DNA from 3 places in the Gracilibacillus pellucidus genome. Region 1 is predicted to be linked to each of the others. Evidence: riboswitches for the same ligand, from Rfam matches in the RefSeq annotation. Region 1 holds a riboswitch; each other region holds the start of a gene.

Region 1 (8,028 bases):
TTCTTCTGATAAAAAGCGGTGTTGGTGACCCGTAATTAAAATGTCTATTCCGTCTACTTCTTGGCAAATTTGATAGCCTTGATTTTCACCTGTTAAATCTTCAGTTGGTTCACCAGTTTGCGGGTCACGCTCTAATCCCCCATGATAGCATACTACCATCACATCTGGTGCTTCCGTTTCACGTATTTTCGCAACCCACTTTTTAGCTGATTCACAAGCATCCTCAAAACGTAATTGTTCAATATGCTTTGGCTCTTCCCAATTAGGAATGTAATGTGTCGTTAATCCTAATATCGCCATTCTAATACCAGCTATTTCTTTTATTACGTAGGGTTTACCGAAGTATGGCTCAGTCGTTCTCTCATCTATTATATTAGCTGACAAAAAAGGATACTCAGCAGCGTCCACTGCTTTTTGTAAATAGTCTGATCCATAGTTAAATTCATGATTCCCAAGTACTGCAAGATCATATTTTAATTGATTAGCTACTTTAATAACAGGACTCGCTTGATCCCCTTGTTTTTTGGCAAAATAATATGTAGCAGGACTTCCTTGAATAAAATCACCATTGTCGATTAAGATCGTATGGTTTTTCTCTCTTATATGTTGAATAATAGAGGCAGCTTTGGCTAATCCAATATTCACCTCTTGATGATCACGATAAGTAGTAGGCATAATATAACCGTGAACATCACTTGTTACACATATCGACACTTTTTCCATTCTAAACCCTCCTAGAAACATCTATTTCTATTATAGCGTTTTCTACTTCTATTTGGGTAAATCTTTACAATTTCTTAACTTAGCTTTAACACCTTCTTTTCATTCATTTGATATATTTAAATTGTTCCAAATTGAGCAATGCTGCAAAGATTGCTTTCTCACAAAATGATAGCCCCTTTTTCTTTTGTCCGATGATATCTTTCATCGGTCTTTTTTTACAGAAAAATAGTATGTATAGAATGCTTAGCTTTCTGGCAACTTGAAAAGAGGCTGCGATCAACCAAAATTGGTTGAGGCAGCCTCTTTTCAACACTTAATTTATTACTGTAATTCTATTTTTTGCTGCTGTTCTTGGAATAGGCGTTTGATTTTTAGCAGGATACCCTACTTGAATTTGGCCAACTACCCGCTCATTTTCTTGTAAACCGATTAATGCAGCGGTCTCTTCACAGAATGCTAACTTTCCTGTTTTCCAGAAAACACTTAGCCCTTTTTCCCAACCAAGTAAGCTAAAGTTTTGGACTAAACAGCTAGATGAAGCATAATCCTCTTCTCTTAATTTTTCTTGTGGATGTAGGGTGTTAATGACAAAAAAGATGAATGGCACACTCATTATTTTGTTATAAGCATTGTCACTAATCACTTGTAATTCTTCTTCTACTTCTGTATTCGCTTTAGAAATAGCAACTTTTCGATTAATTTCGGCTAGTTTTTCCTTTGCTTCTCCTTGCACAAAAACAAATCGCCACGGCTCTGTCATTTTATGATTAGGTACCCATACTGCTGTTTCTAATAGCTCTTCTATTAGACTTGCTGGTACTTCTTTATCCCGATATACCGATATCGAGCGACGTTCGGTGATAAGTTGTTGGATACTCATGAACATGACTCCCTCTTACTGATAATGATTTTCAACTAGGTTTATCATACCATATCTCGATAAAGAATCAAGTTGTCGGAAAATTCACAAAAATAACTTGCAATGTTTTTTATTTTCATGTAACATTCTAACAAATACTATCAGTTAAATAATTTTTCTTATCCAGAGAGGTGGAGGGACTGGCCCTACGAAGCCTCAGCAACCGTCTAATATGACAAGGTGCTAATTCCAGCAAGCAATAGCTGCTTGAAAGATGAGAGTTTACGTTAATTAATCTCCGTCTTTCAATAGACGGAGATTTTTTATGTTATAAACATTTATTCTACATAGAAAAGAGGTGAAAAAATGTCTGATTTACGCAATGCATTGCAACAAAGACTAGTTGTCGCTGATGGAGCAATAGGAACCCTACTATACTCTCACGGTGTCAATCGCTGCTTTGAATCTTACAACCTTACGCATCCAGACCAAATTCTCCACGTTCATCAAACATATCTTGATGCTGGAGCTGAAGTTATACAAACCAACACATATGGAGCAAACTATATTAAATTGTCGCGTTTTGGTTTAGAGGAGCAGGTACATGAGATAAATACAAAAGCTATACAACTCGCTAAAACTGCTGCCAAAGACAAAGGATTTGTTTTAGGAACAATTGGAGGAATCAGAGGAGTTCAAAAATTAATCGCTTCAAAGAAAGACATCATCCGTAGCTTTAAGGAGCAGTTATTCTCTTTATTATTAGAAGGGATAGATGGCTTATTATTGGAAACATACTATGACTTTGAAGAAATCAAGCAAGTGTTAGAGATTGCTAGACAAGAAACAAAATTGCCGATTATCACCAATGTGTCGATGCATGAACCAGGTGTGATGGAAAATGGATTACAGCTTTCAACAGCCTTGAAAACATTAGAAGACATAGGTGCAGATGTTGTAGGTGTCAATTGCCATCTTGGTCCTCACTATATGCTTAAAGCATTAGAATCTGTTCCACTTCTTGAGAAAGCATATTTAGCTGCATATCCGAATGCAAGTCTCCCTTCCTACCAAAATGGGAAATTAGTTTATAGCCAATACAGTGACTACTTTGTAAAATGCGCAAAAGAGTTCCGTAACCAAGGCGTGCGTTTAATTGGTGGATGCTGTGGTACAACGCCAGAACATATTAGCGCTGTTAAAGATGGCATAAGTGGATTAACACCGATTAAGCAAAAAAAGGTGAAAAAAATTAATTTTACGCAGACTGCTAACAAACAACAACTTCCCTTGCCAATACCATTAGCGGAAAAGGCTCGCAAACAGCACACCGTAATCGTAGAGTTAGATGCGCCAAAACATCTAGATACAGACACATTTCTCGAAGGTGCACTTGCACTAGAAGATGCCGGAGCAGACGCGATTACATTAGCAGATAATTCTCTGGCTTCACCACGTATTAGTAACTTTGCCATGGCTGTAAAAATGAAGCAAGCAGGATGTAAAGTGACACCACTTATTCATTTAACATGTCGGGATCGAAATTTAATCGGGCTTCAATCTCATTTACTCGGTCTCCATACATTAGGCTTTCATGAAATTCTAGCGATCACTGGCGATCCAACACGAATTGGTGGTTTCCCAGGTGCTTCATCTGTTTTTGACGTGACATCTATCGAATTAACAAGACTCATTAAACAGCAGTGTAATCAAGGATTATCCTTTGCCGGTAACTCACTAAAAACGAAAACACATTTTCAAGTAGCCGCTGCGTTCAATCCTAATGTTGCGAACCTTGAAAAGGCAGTAAAAAGAATGGAGCAGAAAATTAACCACGGTGCTGATTACTTTTTGACTCAACCAATTTTCAATCATGAACAAATTATTCAGTTACATCAACTTACTCAACATATTGATCAACCTATTTTCGTTGGCATCATGCCACTAACCTCTTATCGAAATGCAGAATTTTTACACCATGAAGTACCGGGTATGAAGTTACCTGATGAAGTTCGATCTAGAATGAAGCAATCCCAGAATAAAACACAAAGTATCCAGGAAGGGAAAGAAATCGCAAAAGAATTAATTGATACAGCTCTACAATATTTTAATGGTATTTACATTGTCACACCGTTCTTGCATTATCCCATAACAGTGGAGCTAACGAATTATGCAAATAAACAAGCTTCACAAGCAATGAAAATAAATAATTAAAGGAGTTTTTCATAATGACAACGATTCTTAGTAGCAATCTAGGTTACCCTCGAATTGGCGAAAAGCGACAATGGAAAAGAGCAATTGAGGCATTTTGGCGTGGAGATATAAATGCTACCTGTCTTCAAGAACAAATGAAGAGCTTACGTCTCCATAACCTAAAAAAACAAAAGGAGTTAGGTATAGATCTAATTCCTGTCGGAGATTTTTCTTTATACGATCATCTATTAGATACAGCTATTTCTTTCAATATCATTCCAGAACGTTTTACCCATCACGATCCCACTGACCTGTCTTGCTATTTTGCTATTGCTCGCGGAGAGAAAAACGCAGTAGCAGCTGAAATGACAAAATGGTTCAATACTAATTACCACTACATCGTGCCCGAATTACAAGGTACGGAACCATCTTTACTGGAAAACAGAGCATTATCTTACTATGAAGAAGCAAAAGAGGAATTAAATATCGATGGAAAACCTGTAATCGTTGGTCCTATCACATTTGTTAAGCTTGCTAAAGGTTATCATGAAAATGAATTAGAAAATTGGGTTAACAAATTACTACCCTTATATGAGCAAATACTTCATGAGTTGTCTGCTGCAGGTGCAGAATGGGTTCAAATAGACGAACCTATTTTAGGAACTAACCTATCAGAAACAGAAATAAAACTAGTAGAACGAGTTTACCAAATGATTGATGACCATGTTTCTGGTGTTCAGATCATTTTGCAAACTTATTTCGAAACAGTACAGCATTATCACCGAATTATAAAACTCCCTGTTAAAGGAATTGGACTAGATTTTGTGCACGGAGAACATATAGATGTCATCAACAAATTCGGATTTCCAACTGATAAAGCTTTAGGCGTTGGTATTATTAACGGGCGCAATGTCTGGCGAGCTGATTTAGAGGATAAATATCAACTTTTAGAAACGATCCAACGAGTCGCTAATCCTGAAACATTGATTATTCAACCATCTTGCTCCTTATTACATGTTCCTGTAACAAAAGAGCTAGAGGAGAAACTAGATCCACTAGTGAAAAACGGATTGAGTTTTGCTGATGAAAAATTAAAAGAGATACAAACCCTAACAACTGCCTTACATGAAGAAAATGATGCCGTTCAACATGCTTTTACAGAAAGTAAAGAGGCAATTAATTATTTAGATCAGTCCGATTACCGTAGTCACTTAACAGAAAGCATCCGAAAAGATGCAAAACGAGAGCTGCCATTTTTGGAAAGAAAGAAATATCAACAAAAGAAGTTACAACTCCCTTTATTACCTACCACGACTATCGGAAGTTTGCCACAAACGCTTGAAGTAAAGCAAACAAGAACAAAATGGCGTAAAGGAGAAATTTCTGAACAAGTATACAATGAGTTTATTGAATCCGAAACAAAAAGATGGATTCACATTCAAGAAAAACTAGATTTAGATGTGCTTGTACATGGAGAATTTGAACGAACTGATATGGTCGAATATTTTGGTGAGAAACTTAAAGGTTTTGCTGTTACTGAATTTGGCTGGGTGCAATCCTATGGTTCACGCTGTGTTAAACCTCCACTTTTAGTCGGTAATGTAGAATGGGAAAAAGCAATAACGGTAAAAGAAATAACTTATGCGCAATCATTAACTAACAAACCTGTAAAAGGAATGTTAACAGGACCTGTCACTATTTTGAACTGGTCGTTTGTTCATGAACAATTGCCACGCTTCACTGTTCAAAATCAAATTGCGTTAGCATTGGAAAAAGAAGTATTAGCATTAGAAAAGGCAGGAATTAGTATTATACAAGTAGATGAACCAGCATTACGCGAAGGACTCCCATTGAATCGATTGAAGTGGCCAAATTATTTTGATGCAGCCGTACAGGCTTTTAAGCTCGCAACATCGACGGTGAAACATGAAACACAAATTCATACACATATGTGCTACTCTGAATTTGGTGAAATTTATGAAGTAATTGATGACCTAGATGCAGATGTAATCTCGATTGAAACATCTAGAAGTCATGGAGAAATAATTGAAACCTTTGAAACAAACGACTACAAAAAAGAAATTGGACTTGGTGTCTATGACATCCACAGTCCACGTATCCCTACTTTGCAAGAACTTGAAATGAATATTAAACGTGCTCTAGAAACCATTGATATAGAACAATTTTGGATTAACCCAGACTGTGGACTGAAGACAAGGAACGAGGAAGAAACCATCGCAGCTTTAGAAAATATGGTAGCTGCTGCTAAAAAACTTCGCGTACATCAGCTTTCATTAAAAGTATAAGAAAAGCGCCCTCAGTCATTTTCTCTTCTAACTGAGGGCTTCTCTTTTTATTCTCCGCAAAGATAGCTGAATACAAACACCACTAAAGTGAGTTTAGTTGAGAATATGATACACTTTTATCCAACAAATAGAAGCAAGCAGTACACACAAAAGATTCGACCATTCATCAAGGGTAGTACTTATTAATAAAACGAAACTTATTAGAAAGTTAGCATCCGTTTCATTTCATCCTGTAAAATTGAATCCTTTACAGATTTCATCTTGTATCTTCCATTGAAACCGTGTACAATATAGTTAATAAATTAAATTAATTAAGTTGTTATTACACTTTGCGAAGGATGGTGCCACAATGAATGTAACGGATTTAATCAAGAAGTTCGAGCGTATTTTTCAAGTTCAAACGCAACCTCGCATTTTTTTCGCTCCTGGGCGGATTAATTTAATTGGTGAGCATACAGATTATAATGGTGGTCATGTATTTCCTGCTGCGATTTCGTTCGGTACTTATGCCTTAGCTATACCGCGAGACGACCAACAATTACGTTTCTACTCTGAGAACTTTCCTGATCAAGGTATAATCGAAGTATCTTTATCAGACCTTTCCTACAAAAAAGAAGATAATTGGACGAATTACCCGAAAGGTATGATCTACTATTTTCAGCAAGAAGGATATACGATTGATCAAGGTTTTGATGTATTCTTCTACGGAAACATTCCAAATGGCGCAGGTCTCTCCTCCTCTGCCTCGATTGAATTAGTGACAGGCGTATTGTTAGAAAAAATGTATGATTTAACGATGGATCGCATTCGCATGGTTCAACTCGGACAAAAAGTAGAAAATCACTATATTGGCGTTAATAGTGGAATTATGGATCAATTTGCGATTGGGATGGGAAGAAAAGATCAAGCAATGCTATTAGACTGCGATTCATTAAACTATCAATATGCGCCAATTCAACTAGATAAGCATGACATCATTATTATTAATACAAATAAAAGACGCGAGTTAGCAGATTCCAAATATAATGAGCGTCGCAACCAATGTGAAATTGCTTTAACTGATTTACAAAAACATCTATCGATCCAAACATTAGGCGAGCTAACACCTAAACAATTTGAAGAGAATCGCGCACTTATTCAAGATAAAACTAATCAAAAAAGGGCGAAACACGCTGTATATGAAAATGCAAGAACATTACAAGCATTAGAAAAATTGAAAGCTGGTGAGCTGAGCGAATTTGGTGAATTAATCAACCAATCACACATTTCATTACGAGATGACTATGAGGTAACAGGTACTGAGCTCGATACGATTGCTGAAAGCGCTTGGCAACAAAAAGGTGTCCTCGGTGCCAGAATGACAGGTGCCGGATTTGGCGGATGTGCGATAGCCATTGTAGAAAAAACGGAAGTAGACAATGTAAAGCAGGCAATCGAGCAAACGTATCAAGACAAAATTGGTTATGCACCAACCTTTTATGTAGCAACCATCGGTGATGGAGCGAAAGAAATAATACTTTAACGAAACGAGAAAGGATGAATACACTTGAGAATATTAGTTTTAGGTGGAGCGGGATATGTGGGTTCACATGCTGTCTATCAATTAATCGATAATAGTCATGAAGCAATAGTAATTGACAATTTATTAACAGGACATGAAGAAGCAGTACACCCAGAAGCAACCTTCTATCAAGGGGATATTAGAGATATCAATTTTTTACGTGAAGTGTTTTCACATGAACAGATTGACGGCGTACTCCATTTTTCCGCCAATTCACTTGTTGGAGAATCAATGGAAGACCCACTGAAATATTTCGATAACAATGTGTACGGAACACAAGTATTACTACAGGCAATGACGGAAGCTGGTATCAAACATATCGTCTTCTCTTCTACCGCTGCAACATATGGTGAACCAGAACAAGTACCGATTACAGAAGCAATGGC
Region 2 (8,028 bases), on a different contig from region 1:
ATTATCTAGGTATTTGGATATTCGATGATGGTTTTACTGGTATCGTACCGTTCTTCCATGACGAAACGTATCACACATCATTACTTTTCCTTCTCCTTATTGTTGGACTTGGAATTACGAAAGAATCGTTAAAATTTGTCTATGGTAAATGGACCAATCGATTAGCTATCTTCACAACTATTATCAATGCGCTATCTGTTGCTACGATAATGGTGATGGTAAGTCGAGATACGTTTTGGAATCCTCATTTTCTACAGGAGCTAATAGAAATCGGGTTACTTACCGAAAATAGTGATGCATATAACGTCTTTAGCACTATTTGGAATCAATCCACCTTATGGATTTTCCTCCTACTAATTATTGGGTTGATTTGGGAATTGATTGACGGATTGATTAAGGCGAATAGAAAATAAAGAAACAAAGAAAGTCCTTTTTTGGATTTTCTTTGTTTCTTTTATCTTCCCTATTAATACCCTCGAACAAAAGATTTTCCTTTAATCCAAATCAGTATCGCGATCACTAGTCCGATCACTCCAGAAGTGAATAAAATCACTTGAATAGGAATACCAGCTGATGCTAGTGCACTGACCGCTCCATAAGCAATCGGATCAAACCCATTCATCGCTAAAAAGATAATACTCATTACTCGCCCCATAATGCGGTTATCGGTATTTTCTTGTGCTGCTGTAAAGAATGGAACAAATACAAAAGCAATCGAAAAGCCAATAAATAACAGCATCAACGTCAAAAACCATAGATTTGTTACTAAACTAAAGATAATAAAAAACAACAGTGCAGCGAAAAGCCCCATTAATGACGTAAATCCTTTCCGCCTTATCTTCACAAAGCTCATAATCATCGTACCTAGTACCATACCTACTCCTAAACTAACTTCCATATAACTTAAATTGATTGGTGTTCCACCAAGTAACTCAACTAACAGCGGCATCGCTATTTGTAATCCACCAAAGATAAAGAAATTCAGTGTAATCAAGACAAAAATTCCAATTAACAAAAACTTAGAAGATTTTAAATAAGCGAAGCCTTCACGAAAATCTTCTAATATACTCAAACTTTCCTTCTGCTCAACTGGTCCTTCCTTAATTAACGGAGGAAAGACAAAAACAGCAGATAATAACACTAGAATCGTCGCTACCAGATAACTGGTTTGCACATTACTTATTTCCATCATTACGCCAGCAAGGATTGGCCCAATAATAAAAGATATTTGGTCTACACCTTGAAAATAGGCATTTGCTTGCTGTAATTGTGATTTATCTACAACTTTCGGTATCAATGAAGAGCTTGCTGGTCCAAAGAAAGCATCCAACATTCCGAATAATCCAACAGCCACAAACAATAATGCTACGGTCATCGTATCGCTTGCAATAAACCAATAAATTGAAAACAATACAATTGCCTGAAGCAAATTCGTACCAAACATAATCGTCGTTTTTTTATATCTATCTGCTAGCACTCCACCAAATGTAATTAAAATTAACCTTGGAACTGTTGCAATAATCAATGCGACTCCTAATATACCAGGAGATTGTAACGTGTTGATAATATACCAAGACGTTGTCGTTAAAAACATACTAAAACCTACTATTGCTAAAATACCAGCAACTAACAACAACATATATGTTCTATTTCTAAAAATAGATGTTTTCATTTGTATTTCTCCTTCTTTTATCCTTAACATTCATTTTGCACTTTATTAGCTTATGGTATATAGTAACTATATAGTCAAGAGTGGAGTGAATAAAAAATGACTGAAAATAATACAAAATATTTTACAACTGGAGAATTTGCTAAATTATGCAAAGTGAACAAACAAACTCTTTTTTATTATGACCAAATCGGGATCTTGTCACCTATCCGAAAAAATGAAAAAGGATACCGCTATTATTCATTTCATCAATTAGAGTTATTCGCAGTTATTGCCCTATTAAAAGACTTAGGCATGTCATTAGATGAAATAAAACAATACACTCAAAATAAATCACCAGAAAAAATGCTTAAGATCATGTATGAACAACAAGAAAAGATACTAGAAGAACGAAGGCGACTGGAAATGAAGGTTAACATGATAGAAGGACAAATTCAGTCGTTAAACGAAGCAACGAAGCTAGACTTTCAACAAATTAGAGTAGAACGACTACCTAAACAAACCCTTTATTTAAGCAACAATATTGAAAATGCATCAGATCAAGAATTTGTAGAAGCATTCCATAACTTTTTAGTGGAATTATCTGATGCATATCTTGATACAGGCTATCCGATTGGTACCATTACTTCTCGTGAAAATGCGCTAAAAGGGGATTTTACTAATTACAGTTATTTATATAACAAACAACTTGAACCGAAAATAGATCATTCTTTTTTTCAAACAGTTGATGGAGATTTTTTAGTTGGATACCATATTGGTGAATACCAACATGTCGGTCAAACTTACCAAAAACTTTTGCAAGAAATGGATCGAAGGCATCTAGAGATCGGGGAATATATTTTAGAAGAATATGTATATGAAGCTGCCGTCAAAAATCGCGAAGAAGAGTATGTCCTGAAAATTATGATACACGTGGAAAATAAAGAGTAGGACTAATGCGCCCTACTCTTGTTGTGATGCTTTTTGTTTAAATCGTGGAAAGCCAATTAAAATGGCGATGATACCACTAAGTCCTAATAAAATAGGATAGAAGGAATACGGTATGATGCTTAATGGTGATATGGCAGCTAACCCACTAGCAGCAAGCATTTGCGCACCATATGGTAAAATCCCTTGCCAACATGCTGCAAAAATATCAAGAATACTAGCTGATTTCCTTGGGTCTATTTGATATTCTTGTGCAATATTTTTCGCTAGCGGACCTGTCATAATAATCGAAATCGTATTATTAGCTGTACTAATATCTGCCGCACTGACAAGTCCAGCAATTCCAAACTCTGCACCTTTTTTGGATTTGATTCGACGTGATACAACATGTAACAAGTAATCAATTCCACCGTTATGCTGAATGATACCTATAATACCACCAATTAACAAAGCAATGATCGCAATATCTTGCATATTGATTATTCCTTCTGATGCTGTTTGAACTAAACTTGTTCCTGTGAAAGAGCCATCTAATAAACCAATAATTCCTGCAAAAACAATGCCACCAGTTAAAACGATTAGTACATTTACTCCCAATATTGCTACAATTAAAACAGCAAGATATGGAAGTACTTTTACAATTTGATAAGAATAATCTTCTTGAACCGTAAAATGACTACCAAGTGTAATGGCCCATAATATAATAATGGTAATAATAGCACCCGGAAGTATTATCCAAAAATTGGTTTTAAACTTATCACTCATCGTTGTATTTTGTGTCCTTGCTGCCGCAATCGTTGTATCCGAAATCATCGATAAGTTATCACCAAACATCGCTCCACCAATAATAGTCGCCATCGCCAAAGCCATTGAAATATCTGTTTGTTCTGCAATTCCGATACCAATCGGCGCAAGTGCAACAACGGTCCCCATTGACGTTCCCATTGTAAGCGAAATAAAACAAGCAATAATAAACAAACCTACCATCAACAAGTTTGCAGGAAGTAGAGAGAGACCAAGATTTACGGTTGCATCAACTGCTCCCATTCCTTCCGCTACTTCTGAAAAAGCACCTGCTAATATATAGATAATCACCATTAAAATGATATTCTCGTGTCCTACACCTTTTGTGAACACTTCTATCTTTTTCGACAATTTTTCTTTTCGATTTATCGCAATCGCTACTACTGCAGCAATCAATACCGCTACATTAATTGGCATACTGGAAAAATCATGCGTAACGATTCCCGATACAATAAATAATAATATAAAAACAAGTAATGGTAATAGTGCTACTGCATTACCTTTTGATTGTTTTTCCACTAGTTGTCCTCCTCGTTTTGCTATTTCTTGTGGTTTACAAACACAAAAAAAGAACCTCTATCTAGTATTAGAAGAGGTCCTTCAATCATTCATACTCTCTTCTTATCTGCTAGCTAATCGCTACTGGAGTTGGCACATTGCTTCATGGAGCTGTTGCCGAGGCTTCAAAGGGCCAGTCCCTCCACCTCTCTGGATAAGAAATGTTTAATTTTTAAGTATATACAAATGTACAAGTTTGAGAGGATAATGTCAAGTAGTTTTCGACATTTTTTTATACAGTCCCATAGGTTAATAACTTCGCACTTGAAACAAGCCCGACCACCTTCCAAAACATTACATTATATGGTAGTATAGAACAAGCCACAATCAGTGAACTATATCTTGATAAAGTGAGACTTATCAGGGAGTTAGCGTCCGTTTATCCCCCACTTAGCTTCCTAGTTTTCACCCGAACCTTGAAGTGGGGGTTTTACGGACGTTTACACCGTGATAAAATCTACATATGAAGGAGAGTTACTATGGAGATATTCCAACTGAACAAAGAAGTTGGTAAAAAAATCACCCAGTTTCACTCTGATTTTACCCTTTCACCTATAACCAAAACCGAAAAAACTACTCAAATTGCTTGTATTCATCTAGAACAGAACGGACTTATCGGATATCATCAAGCTGTTGTTCCACAACTGTTTATCGTTATTAGTGGAAATGGTTGGGTACGCGGTAAATCTGATGAATTTGTTGCTATTCGACCAGGAGAAGTTGTGCTTTGGAGGGAAAATGAATGGCACGAAACAAAAACAGATAAAGGACTAATAGCCATCGTCATTGAAGGTGAAAAGCTTGATACTTCTATGTTATTCAAGAAAAAAGAATGAGCTTTTTTCTTGATAAAAGCTCATTCTTAATGGTTAAATATTATTTCTTTTCAATACGGAAAAGTGTATCCGCACCTGCTGTCACAGCTTGTTCACCAGCTGCATTAGACAAAGAAAATTCTTCTCCATTTAATAAAATGATAGGAGTAATCGTTTGATAACCTTCTGCTTTAATGACATCTAAGTCGAATGTTGCTAAAGCATCACCTTTTTTCACTTTTTGACCGTTTGTCACATGAATCTCAAAACCTTTACCGTCTAACTGTACAGTTTCAAGTCCCATATGTATTAAAATTTCTGCACCACCATCAGTGCGAAAACTAATCGCATGCTTTGTCTTAAATACATCGACAACTTCCCCATCAATTGGTGATACAACTTGCTTATCAGTAGGTTCGATAGCGATACCGTCCCCCATCATCTTTTGTGAAAAAACTTCATCAGGGACCTGCGCCAACGGTACTACTTTCCCTGTCAGTGGCGTTACTAAATCTGTATTTGTCTCTTTCTTTTTAAAAAGCTTCTTAAACATATGACTTACCTCCAAAGATGTCTATTACCATTTCCCATTATAAACTATCAGAATCTAAAAAAACAGGAAAATGTTACTAATTATATAGTAAGAAAAGAAGCTTATACAGCATCAACAAACTTTCATTCGCCTTATGAGTGACCTTAATTTTGGTTCTGCTTCATTTTGGGCGTTCATCTGTTTACTTGTTATGGACAAAAATAAAGGGAAGCACAATACATTATGTCAGTAAATCTAGTTATTAACAAAAAAAGCTGAATTCATTGCCCTTTTTGTCAGCAAATCTAGTAAACGTTACCAATCACTTCATTCATTTATTAATTACTTGCTTTAAGTTCACGACATTTTCCTTTGCACTATCTAGTGGGTCTCCATCGAATTGTTCTTGTTCAATCACATACCAATGGACATCGGTAGATTCACCTGTTTGCCAAAGTGTAGCAATATCCAGTGATCCTTTTCCTATTTCAATACTACGTTTTTCGCCATTTTCTTCTACCATATCTTTAATATGCAAAGAAACAATGCGCTTGTCATGTTCTTTAATAATCGTTAATGGATCTATTCCTGCATGTGTTGCCCAATAGCAATCAAGCTCTATTTGCACATACTCAGGATCCGTCTCTTCAAATAAAATATCAAAGCCTGTCTTTCCATTACCAAGATCAAAGAACTCCATGTTATGATTATGGTATGCAAAAGTAAAGCCTGCTTCTGCACATTTCTTCCCTATTTCATTTAATGTAGCTGCTCCTTTATAATATGCTGCCTCATCTGTTCGCAATTCTTCGGGAAGTATCGGACAAATAATTAAGTCATTTCCAATCTTTTTATTATATTCAAGCGATTTTTCCAATTCTTCACCTGTTAACGTTTTAAATGGCATATGGCTGCCTGCAGCAACTAATCCAGACTCATCCATCACTTCCTTTAATTGCTCTGCGGGCGTATCAAAAAAACCTGCGAACTGAACTGCTTCATATCCCATATCTCCTAGCTTACGTAACGTACCTAAAAAGTCTTTCGTTGTATGCTCACGCACTGAATATAATTGAATAGCTATTTTCCCCATTTATATTCCCTCCTAGAAATATACGGCTTTACCAGTCTCCGCTGATTGATAAAGTCCATCAATAATTTTTTGAATGTTCGTTCCTTGTTTAGCGTAACGATCTGTCACATGACCTTCGATACAATCTCTAACAAACGTAGTAACTTCTACTTCATGTGCATGGTGTTGTGGTAAATAAGCTGGTGTTATATCAATCAACGTATCGTGTTTTTCTTGATACATTTTCAATGGAAAAATATCTGCACCGCCTTTACTGCCCATCAAAGAGACTTGCATATTATCCGCTTCTTGAACATTTGCTGCAAAGGCAGACTCAAGCACCAATGATGCCCCATTTTTAAATGTAATCATTCCAACAGCCATATCTTCAACCGTATAGTTTTCATAATCCCACTCACCTAATAAGCCGACACCTTTCTTCGTACCAAGAAACTGATGGGTTTGCCCAAGGATAACAGCAGGTTCTGGGTATCCCATCAAGTACAGTGCTGTATCTAACATATGAACACCAATATCAATCAGTGGCCCTCCACCTTGCAGTTCTTTATTCGTAAACACACCCCAACCAGGGATACCTCGCCTTCTAATTGCTTGAACACGACCAGCATAAATATCACCAAATTCGCCTGCATCAATAAACCGTTTTGCTGCTTGTGTCTCTGTTTGAAAACGATAATGGAAGCCATACATCAACAGTCTACTGGATGCTTTAGCTGCTTCCTCCATTTCTTCTGCCTCTTGTTGATTCATTGCTGGTGGTTTTTCACATAGAACATGACAACCGGCATTTAGTGCTGCAATTGCTGCGTCTTTATGAAATTTATTTGGCACACAAATACTAACGGCGTCCATATCAAGCTCTTTTAACATCTCTCCATAATCAGAAAAGGCTAGGTTAATACCGTGTTCATTCGCAACTGACTTTGCCTTATCATAAACAACATCAGCTACCGCAACTATTTCTACTTGCTCTGCTAACTTTTGATATGCAGGAATGTGTACACTTGTCGCTATACCTCCTGCTCCTATTAATCCCACTTTTAATTTAGCCATTTTCGAACTTCCCTTCGCTATGCCCACCACATATTTGTTGGACTTTCCTTAATCGTTACCGCTTGCAGGTTATCTACAGCACGAGCAAATCCCTCATCAATAGACATGATTGGATCCTCATGCTCAATGCTAATAACATAGTCATAGCCAAATGTTCTAAGTGCGCTAATGATATTAGACCAAACCTCTAAACTATGACCACAACCAACTGAGCGGAAATTCCACGCTCTAGTCTGTATATTACTGTATGGCTGCATATCCGTTAATCCGTACATATTGACATTATCTTGGTCAATATACGTATCTTTTGCATGGAAATGATGAATAGCATTTTCTTTCCCTAAAATTTTCACCGCTGCCACAGGATCAATTCCTTGCCACCATAAATGACTTGGATCAAGGTTCGCACCTATTGCTGAACTTGTATTCTCACGAAGTTTTAGCATGGTATATGGTGTGTGAACTAAAAATCCTGCATGTAATTCAATACCAATTTTCACATTATGTTGTTCGGCTAATTCTCCAATTTCCTTCCAATAAGGAATAAGCTTTTCTTCCCATTGCCAATCTAAAACCT
Region 3 (8,028 bases), 120 kb from region 1:
TTGTTTTTTAGGGTTGGGGGGGAGGCGAGACAAAAGGAAGGACAAAATACGAAACAATCGTATTCTGTCCTGCTGGTCAATTAAATATATTGTTGTCCTTTTAGGTAGTTAATTATTTCTTCTACTGCTTCTTCAACTGAACTATTTTCGGTATCAATCACTAATTCAGGTGAAGTTGGTTCTTCATATGGTGCATCAATGCCTGTAAAGCCTTTGATTTCGCCAGATCGTGCTTTTTGATAGAGACCTTTTGGATCACGTGCCTCACAGCTTTCCAAGCTACATTTTACATATACTTCGACAAACTCACCATCTGCTAAAAGCTCTCTCACTTTATCACGGTCTTCTTGATATGGTGAGATAAAGGCAGTAAGTGTAATAAGTCCAGCATCATTTAGCAATTTAGCGACTTCGCCAATACGTCTAATATTCTCTTTACGGTCTTCTGGACTAAAGCCTAAATTATTATTTAAGCCATGGCGAATATTGTCGCCATCCAATCGATAAGAGCGAATACCTTCTTCAAATAATGCTTTTTCTAACTCTACTGTAATCGTTGATTTACCTGATCCTGAAAGTCCAGTAAACCATAATACAGGGCTTTTGTGATTATTTTGTTTCGTTCGATCTTGCTTCGTTATGACAGAGTCATGCCATACAATATTTTTCGTTTCTGTCATGCTTTCTCGCCCCTTTGCAAGCCTTTAATCAGTACTGCTGCAACTTCTGGTCTAGAAAATTCAGGTGGTAAGGATTCTCCATTACGCAATTTTTCACGTACTTTCGTTCCGCTTAAATGAACGTGCTGATCCTTGTCATGTGGGCATGTTTTGGATGTAGCCATGTTGCTGCATTTTGTGCAATAGAAAGCATGCTCGAATTTGAAAATTTGAATATCTATTTCATCCTCGTACTGTGCAATTAACTCTTGCGCTTCATATGTTCCGTAGTAATCACCGACACCTGCATGATCACGTCCGACAATAAAATGTGTACATCCGTAATTTTTACGAACGAGTGCATGTAAAATAGCCTCACGTGGACCTGCATAACGCATAGCGGCAGGGTATATAACGAGATTAGTACGGCCTTTTGGATAATAATTTTGCAAAATAACTTGATAACTTTCCATACGAATGTCTGCTGGAATATCATCAGATTTTGTTTCACCAACTAGTGGGTTTAACAATAGGCCATCAACTGTTTCTAAAGCAGATTTTTGAATATATTCATGTGCACGGTGAACAGGATTTCGCGTTTGGAAACCAACTACTGTTTTCCAACCTAAATCTTGAAATAGTTGACGTGTTTCTCTAGGATCAAGGTAAAAATCTTTAAATTCGTCATGACGCGGGCGATTAAGTAAGGTAATGGGACCGGCTAAATAGACATTACCTTTCTCGTACAGTTTTTTTACACCTGGGTGTGCTTCTTCTGTAGTACCGTACACTAATTGTGCTTCTTTTTCTTTGTCATACGTGTATTTTTCCTCTAAGTCTAATGTTCCGTAAAGGACACCATCTTCACCATATAAGGCAACACGCTCTCCAATGGTTAAACGCTCCGCTTCTTCTTCTGTAGCAGCCAAATTAATGGGAATACTCCAAACAGACCCATCTGTTAAATGAAGATTTTCCACGACTTCTAGATAATCATTTTTACCAAGAAATCCGGTTAATGGGCTGAATCCGCCAATGGCGATCAGTTCCAGATCTGAAATAGTCCAAGCATTAATGGTTAGTGATGAAAGGTGTTCTGCTTCCTTTAGTAAAGTATCCCGTTCGGCACCGGTTGCCTCTCGATTAATTAATGTACCTCCATGTGGCTTAATCGTCTCTACTGCTTTTTCTGTCGTTACAACCATTATAAAACTCCTTTCGGTTCTTGATGGAATTGTTGTCCATCATATACTTCTTTTACATAGCCATTACGAACGACAAAATCGCCAAAATGTTCTTTATCTAAGCGGTTTTGCGCAAAATCATGAATCAACTCTTTTAGAATGGCTAAAATTTCTTCTTCACCGATGTTTTCGCGGTATAGTTGATTTAAACGATCACCAGTGAAGCTACCACCTAGATACATGTTGTATTTCCCTGGTGCTTTTCCGATAAAGGCAACTTCTGCTAGAGCAGGTCGTGCACAGCCATTTGGACAACCAGACATTCTAATGACAATCTCCTCATCTTTAATACCTTCTGCTTCGAGGATGTCTTCCACTTTCGTAATTAAACTAGGTAAATAACGTTCAGACTCTGCCATTGCTAACGCACATGTAGGTAGTGCAACACATGCGATGGAATTTTTACGTAAGCCAGAGTATTTTTTCTCATCTTGAATACCGTAACTTTCAAGAATTTCAATAATTTTTTTCTTTTTCTGTGCTGTTGCATTGGCGATAACTAGATTTTGGTTTGGTGTTAAACGGAAATCACCTGTATGGATATGGGCGATTTCTCGTAATGCTGTTCTTAATTGATAGCCATCTTCATCTTTTACACGTCCGTTTTCGATGAAAAGGGTAAGGTGCCATCTGTTTTTACCTTTGACCCAACCATATCTGTCACCATTATGGTCAAATTTATAATCTTTTGCTTCTGTTAATTCCCACCCCAGTCGTTCAGCTAGCTCTTGTTTGAACCAATCAAGCCCGTAACGATCGATGGTATATTTGAATCTCGCGTTTTTACGATCCGATCTGTTGCCATAATCACGCTGAATAGTAACGATCTTTTCTGTTACATCGACAATGTTCTCTTTTGGAGCATATCCAGCAATTTTCCCAAGCTGCGGATATGTTTTTGTGTTCCCGTGAGTAGATCCCATACCACCACCAACGACGATATTAAAGCCTTGTAATTGATCATTTTCCAGAATCGCAATTAATCCGATATCTTGTGAAAATACATCAATATCATTAGAAGGAGGGACCGCGATTCCGATTTTAAATTTTCGAGGCAAATAGGTTTTTCCGTAGATAGGCTCTACTTCCTCTTTTGAGTCGATTACTTTCTTTTGATCTAACCATATTTCATGGTAAGCACCTGTTTTAGGTGATAGGTGATCACTAATGGCTTGTGCCCAATCTTGTACTTCTTGATGGACATCTGATTGATAAGGATTGGGATTACACATGACATTTCGGTTTACGTCTCCACATGCAGCGATAGTTGTCATGGAAACTTTGTTAATGGTTTTTATCGTATCTTTTAAATTCCATTTTAAGATGCCGTGTAATTGAAAGGCTTGGCGAGTCGTTAGTTTAATCGTGTTATCACCATACGCTTCTGCCAAGTCGTCTGTTGCAAGCCATTGCTCAGGTGTTGCGACACCACCAGGGATAGCAATTCGTAGCATAAATTGATAAGCAGGCTCTAATTTTTGTTTTCGGCGTTCATCACGAATATCCCGATCATCTTGTTGATAGCTGCCGTGGAATTTTAATAATTTCGTATCATCTTCTGATATAGCAGCGGTTATCGGATCATCTAAACCTTCTTGAATCGTACCTCTCAAATAACGACTTTCATCTTTCAGTTTTTCCATTGGATCAAGTTTCTTCGGATCATTTACCATATGTCATCCCCCTTAATACACATCGCGTTGATATCTTTTTTCGTGTTTTAATTGATTGATATATTCTTTTGCTTCTTCTTCGCTAAGGTTACCTTCTTGGCTGATGATAGAAATCAATGTATCATGTACGTCTTTTGCCATTCTCTTTTCATCTCCACAAACATAAAGGTGTGCACCAGCTTCTAGCCATTCAAATAGTTCTTTTGCTTTTTCCTGCATACGATGTTGTACATATACCTTTTCATCTGTATCTCTGGAGAAGGCAACGTCCATCTTCGTTAAATAGCCTTGCTGTATCCATCTTTGCCAATCTACTTGGTAAAGGAAGTCCGTCCGGAAATGCTGATCACCGAAGAAGAGCCATGTTTTCCCTTTTAATTCAAGTTCTTCACGTTCTTCAATATACCCTCTAAACGGTGCTACGCCTGTTCCAGGTCCGATCATAATAACTGGTGTCGCCTCATCCATCGGGAATTTAAAGTTTGGATTTTTGTGTACATAAACATTGAGCTGATCTCCAGGTTTAATTCGGTCAGAGATTTCACCTGAACATACACCACTTCGATCTCGACCATGTGCCTGATATTTTACAGTTGCAACGGTTAAATGCACTTCATCTGGGTTTGCTTGATAGCTGCTTGAAATCGAGTATTGTCTAGCTGGAATTTTTCGCATGAAATGCATAATAGTTGTCGGGTCCAATTGTTCTGGTGGGTAATCAATGATTAAATCTAAGAGATCTCGACCATCAATATATGCTTTTACTTCGTCAGAATTTTGTACTAATTGTTGTAATTTTTCATTTTGGAAATAGGTGCTTGCTTTCTCCAATGATCCTTTTGTTAGTCTAGTAATCTCGAAAATGGATGTTAAGGCTTCCTGCACGGAACGGATTTCCCCTTGTTTATTAATAGGGATAGTCTGTTCAGGATTCCACTTCAATTCTTCGATAATAGCTGCTACAAGGGCTGGATCGTTTTTAGGATTAATTGCTAAACAATCACCAGGTTCATATTGGAAATTAGATCCTTCTAGTGAAATTTCGATATGTCTTGTTTCTTTGTTAGACCCTTTTCCACTAAGTACAATATTTTCTAGTACTTCAGCAGTGTATGGATTGCTTTTTGAAAAAGTTTGTTCAGTAGGTGTTACAGTAGTTGTTGGAGCATTCGTAGCACCTGCATCTTTTTGTAAAGTGGCGATTACTTCTTTTGCCCATTCTTCTGCTAATTCTTCATAATCAACGTCACAATCAACGCGTGGGTGAATTCTCGTAGCACCTAATTCTTCTAATCGTTTATCAAAGTCTTTACCTGTTTGGCAAAAGAATTCATACGACTCATCTCCAAGTGATAAAACAGAGAAATTCACATTGTCGAGTTTTGGAGCCTTACGACCGTGTAAGAACTCATGGAATTCAATGGCATTATCAGGTGGATCTCCTTCGCCGTGTGTAGCCGTAATAATAAGTAAATCTTCTACTTCTTTTAATTTTTTTGGTTTAAAATCGTCCATGCAAGATACGGTAACATCACGATTAATCTCTTTTAGCTGAGTCGATAATTGTTCTGCTAATGCTTGGCTATTACCTGTTTCGGACCCAAATAAAATAGTGACGGTACGAGTGCTTGTTTGAACAGGCTCCTTAGTTTCTACTGTTGGTGTTGGTGGTACTACGTTTGTTACTCCCTGTGAAGCAGCTAGATACCCTGCTAGCCAGTTTTTTTGTGCATCAGTTAAAGTTGGGAGAATTTGATTTAGTATTTCCGTCTGCTTTTCATCAAACGGACTGTTTACCACTTGTAATGTCAATATATTCACCTCTTTTAATTATTCCGATAGTTTTACTCGAGTTTAAGCGTAAAAAAATTTAATTGGATGTTGGTGGTGCCACATGTAAACCACATTCTGTTTTTTGAGAATTGGCCCATCTTCCTGAACGCTCGTCACTTGCATCTGTGACAGGTGATGTACACGGAACACAACCAATACTTGGATAATTTTGATCATGTAGTTTATTGTATGGTAATTGGTGCTTCTCAATATAATCCCATACATCATCCCAAGACCAATGAATTAAAGGGCAAACCTTAATTGATTGAAAGCGTTCGTCTTTGTTCAAAAAATCGGTATTCGCTCTAGTGGGTGATTGCGCTCTTCTTAAACCAGATATCCATGCAGTCGCTCCGCTAAGTGCTTCTTCCAATGGTTTTACTTTGCGGATATAGCAACATTGATCTGGTTTCCTACTCCATAAGGCAGCTCCGTGTTTTTCGCGTTGTTCATCAACAGTCAGTTCAGGCTGCTTCATTTCGATAGATAATAGTGGATAGCGCTCCTTCACTTCGTCAATCAAATCATAGGTTTCTTGAAAATGTAAACCAGTGTCTAAAAATACTAAACTAGCATCAGGCTTAACACGCGCAATCATATCAATCAAAACCATACTTTCTGCTCCAAAGCTACAAGCATAGACTAAGGAATCTCCGTATGTTTGATAGGCCCATTCTAAAATCTTTTCTGCTCCTTTTGTCGGGTCATCAGGACTTGGGGTCTCATTATTGAGCGGACTATCATAGTACGTTTCATAAGTCAGCATGAATATTTGCTCCTCCTTATTAAAAAGCCTTCTTACCAAGGTGATAAGAAGGCGAATAATCTAAGTTAATTCCTTCTCATCTTTCGGTTCAGCATATGCTGTTTCCGCAGGATTTGGCACAGTATTACGATTTAAGAACCTGTTGCCGAGGATTCACAGGGCCTGCCCCTCCACCTCTCTGGATAAGAATTGCATTTAAGTCTTTTGTTACTACTATAGTAAACAGTAGAAATAGTAAAGTCAATAACTTTAAGAAAAAAATGTAAAAATTAATACCAAGTTACTAGGTTTTAATTAAAACCCGAGCTAATATGAAAAAAAGTAACGAAATTTCAGGGTTTGCAATCGAAATATCGTTACTTTTTTGTTTATCACGGTGTAAATGTCCATAAACCTTTCGAGTATAATGAAAAGGAGTTACGGCCAATAGCCTTCACAGATGGAAGTTAATTTCATGCTTTTAATATATTCTCGATTTCTTCAATGGTTCCTGGTGCTAATTTTACGCCAGAAGCTTTAGCATTTTCTTCAATTTGTTCGGGTCTGCTTGCACCAATTAACGCACTAGAAACGTTATCCTGACGTAGTATCCAAGCAATTGCCAATTGAGTTAATGAAAGATTTTCGTTAGCTGCGATACCTTGAAGAGCTTCAACACGTTCTAAGTTTTGCTCTGTTAGAATACGAGATAAATCTAAATTTTCTTGGGCTGCGCGACTACCTGAAGGAATTGCTTCACCTTTTTTGTACTTACCAGTTAATACACCTTGAGCAAGAGGAGAGAAGACAACTTGACCAATACCATGTTTATCACTAACAGGGATGATTTCATCCTCAATATAGCGGTGAAGCATACTATAATTTGGTTGGTTGACGACAATTCGATCTAGTAGTTTCTTATCAGCTAAATGAACGGCTTCTGAAATTTGTTCGGCAGTCCATTCACTAACGCCGATATATAAGATTTTACCTTGTCGAACAAGGTCATCTAAGGCACGTAATGTTTCTTCTAATGGTGTATCTTGGTGGTAACGGTGGCAATAGTAGATGTCGACATAATCTAAACCAAGTCTTTGTAAGCTTGCATTACATTGCTCTGTAATGTGTTTGCGTGAAAGACCACGGTCATTAGGCCCATCGCCCATATCACCAAATACTTTAGTGGCAAGGACATAAGAGCTTCGTGGATATTTTTTCAATGCTTTTCCAACAATTTTTTCTGCTTCCCCACGCATATAGACGTTTGCTGTATCAAAAAAGTTAATACCTAGGTCATATGCCTTATCAATCGATGCTTCTGCTTTTTGTTCTTCTACATAGCCACCATATGTAAGCCAGCTACCTAAACTAATTTCACTAACTTTTAAACCAGTGTTACCTAAACGACGATACTCCATCAAAAAAACCTCCTTATATTATTAAGCGTTTACACAATTATAAAAGAATACTAGATAAGAATCGAATGATTTGTTTGGGATTTAATCAATCTTCGTAGTATTACTTACATTAAGCTGGAATGACGTTCCATAAGAATGTTTATGAGAGACGATTTTATGGAATGTGCTCTTGGGCATGTCGTAATTACTTGAAGTTATTGGAAGAAAATAGAGGAGCATTACCTAAAAATCTTAACCAGCATAGGCTCATTAGCGGGAATATGTTTACCATATTTTAAATTTATGGATAGGAGAATCTATAAATAAAAATGGTTTCTTGAGAGAGGTACCTCTAAAAAGTTAACTTCTTATTTAATAATAGGATGCCTTAGCTTTCTAGTTTGTTTCTGGTTCTAATTTCTAATTCCATTTTTATATCTATATTGGGATGGTGAGCACCCGCAATTTTTTTTGAAG

Evidence for each region. A riboswitch is a leader RNA that binds a small molecule or an ion and turns the genes downstream of it on or off. The one in region 1 is predicted to bind S-adenosylmethionine.
Region 2: it holds a riboswitch for S-adenosylmethionine, as region 1 does, so the genes downstream of both, SH601_RS00820 (Na+/H+ antiporter NhaC family protein) here and SH601_RS03900 (bifunctional homocysteine S-methyltransferase/methylenetetrahydrofolate reductase) in region 1, are expected to answer to the same signal.
Region 3: it holds a riboswitch for S-adenosylmethionine, as region 1 does, so the genes downstream of both, SH601_RS04425 (phosphoadenylyl-sulfate reductase) here and SH601_RS03900 (bifunctional homocysteine S-methyltransferase/methylenetetrahydrofolate reductase) in region 1, are expected to answer to the same signal.

What each region holds. Positions count from the first base shown of each region.
Region 1 is NZ_JAWZSR010000002.1:96,448-104,475, forward strand. Features, by position in the region: gene SH601_RS03890 (bifunctional metallophosphatase/5'-nucleotidase) at 1-723, opposite strand, end outside; gene SH601_RS03895 (nitroreductase family protein) at 1,037-1,603, opposite strand; SAM riboswitch class I at 1,759-1,863, shown strand; gene SH601_RS03900 (bifunctional homocysteine S-methyltransferase/methylenetetrahydrofolate reductase) at 1,949-3,796, shown strand; gene metE (5-methyltetrahydropteroyltriglutamate--homocysteine S-methyltransferase) at 3,811-6,081, shown strand; gene SH601_RS03910 (galactokinase) at 6,431-7,603, shown strand; gene galE (UDP-glucose 4-epimerase GalE) at 7,628-8,028, shown strand, end outside.
Region 2 is NZ_JAWZSR010000001.1:166,768-174,795, reverse strand. Features, by position in the region: gene SH601_RS00835 (HAAS signaling domain-containing protein) at 1-413, shown strand, start outside; gene SH601_RS00830 (MFS transporter) at 467-1,672, opposite strand; gene SH601_RS00825 (MerR family transcriptional regulator) at 1,769-2,599, shown strand; gene SH601_RS00820 (Na+/H+ antiporter NhaC family protein) at 2,612-3,919, opposite strand; SAM riboswitch class I at 4,019-4,119, opposite strand; gene SH601_RS00815 (cupin) at 4,438-4,794, shown strand; gene SH601_RS00810 (PTS sugar transporter subunit IIA) at 4,835-5,326, opposite strand; gene SH601_RS00805 (sugar phosphate isomerase/epimerase family protein) at 5,637-6,398, opposite strand; gene SH601_RS00800 (Gfo/Idh/MocA family protein) at 6,411-7,451, opposite strand; gene SH601_RS00795 (sugar phosphate isomerase/epimerase family protein) at 7,469-8,028, opposite strand, start outside.
Region 3 is NZ_JAWZSR010000002.1:219,564-227,591, reverse strand. Features, by position in the region: gene cysC (adenylyl-sulfate kinase) at 81-680, opposite strand; gene sat (sulfate adenylyltransferase) at 677-1,864, opposite strand; gene cysI (assimilatory sulfite reductase (NADPH) hemoprotein subunit) at 1,864-3,576, opposite strand; gene SH601_RS04430 (assimilatory sulfite reductase (NADPH) flavoprotein subunit) at 3,589-5,388, opposite strand; gene SH601_RS04425 (phosphoadenylyl-sulfate reductase) at 5,447-6,175, opposite strand; SAM riboswitch class I at 6,249-6,364, opposite strand; gene SH601_RS04420 (aldo/keto reductase family protein) at 6,628-7,572, opposite strand; gene SH601_RS04415 (bifunctional transcriptional activator/DNA repair enzyme AdaA) at 7,965-8,028, opposite strand, start outside.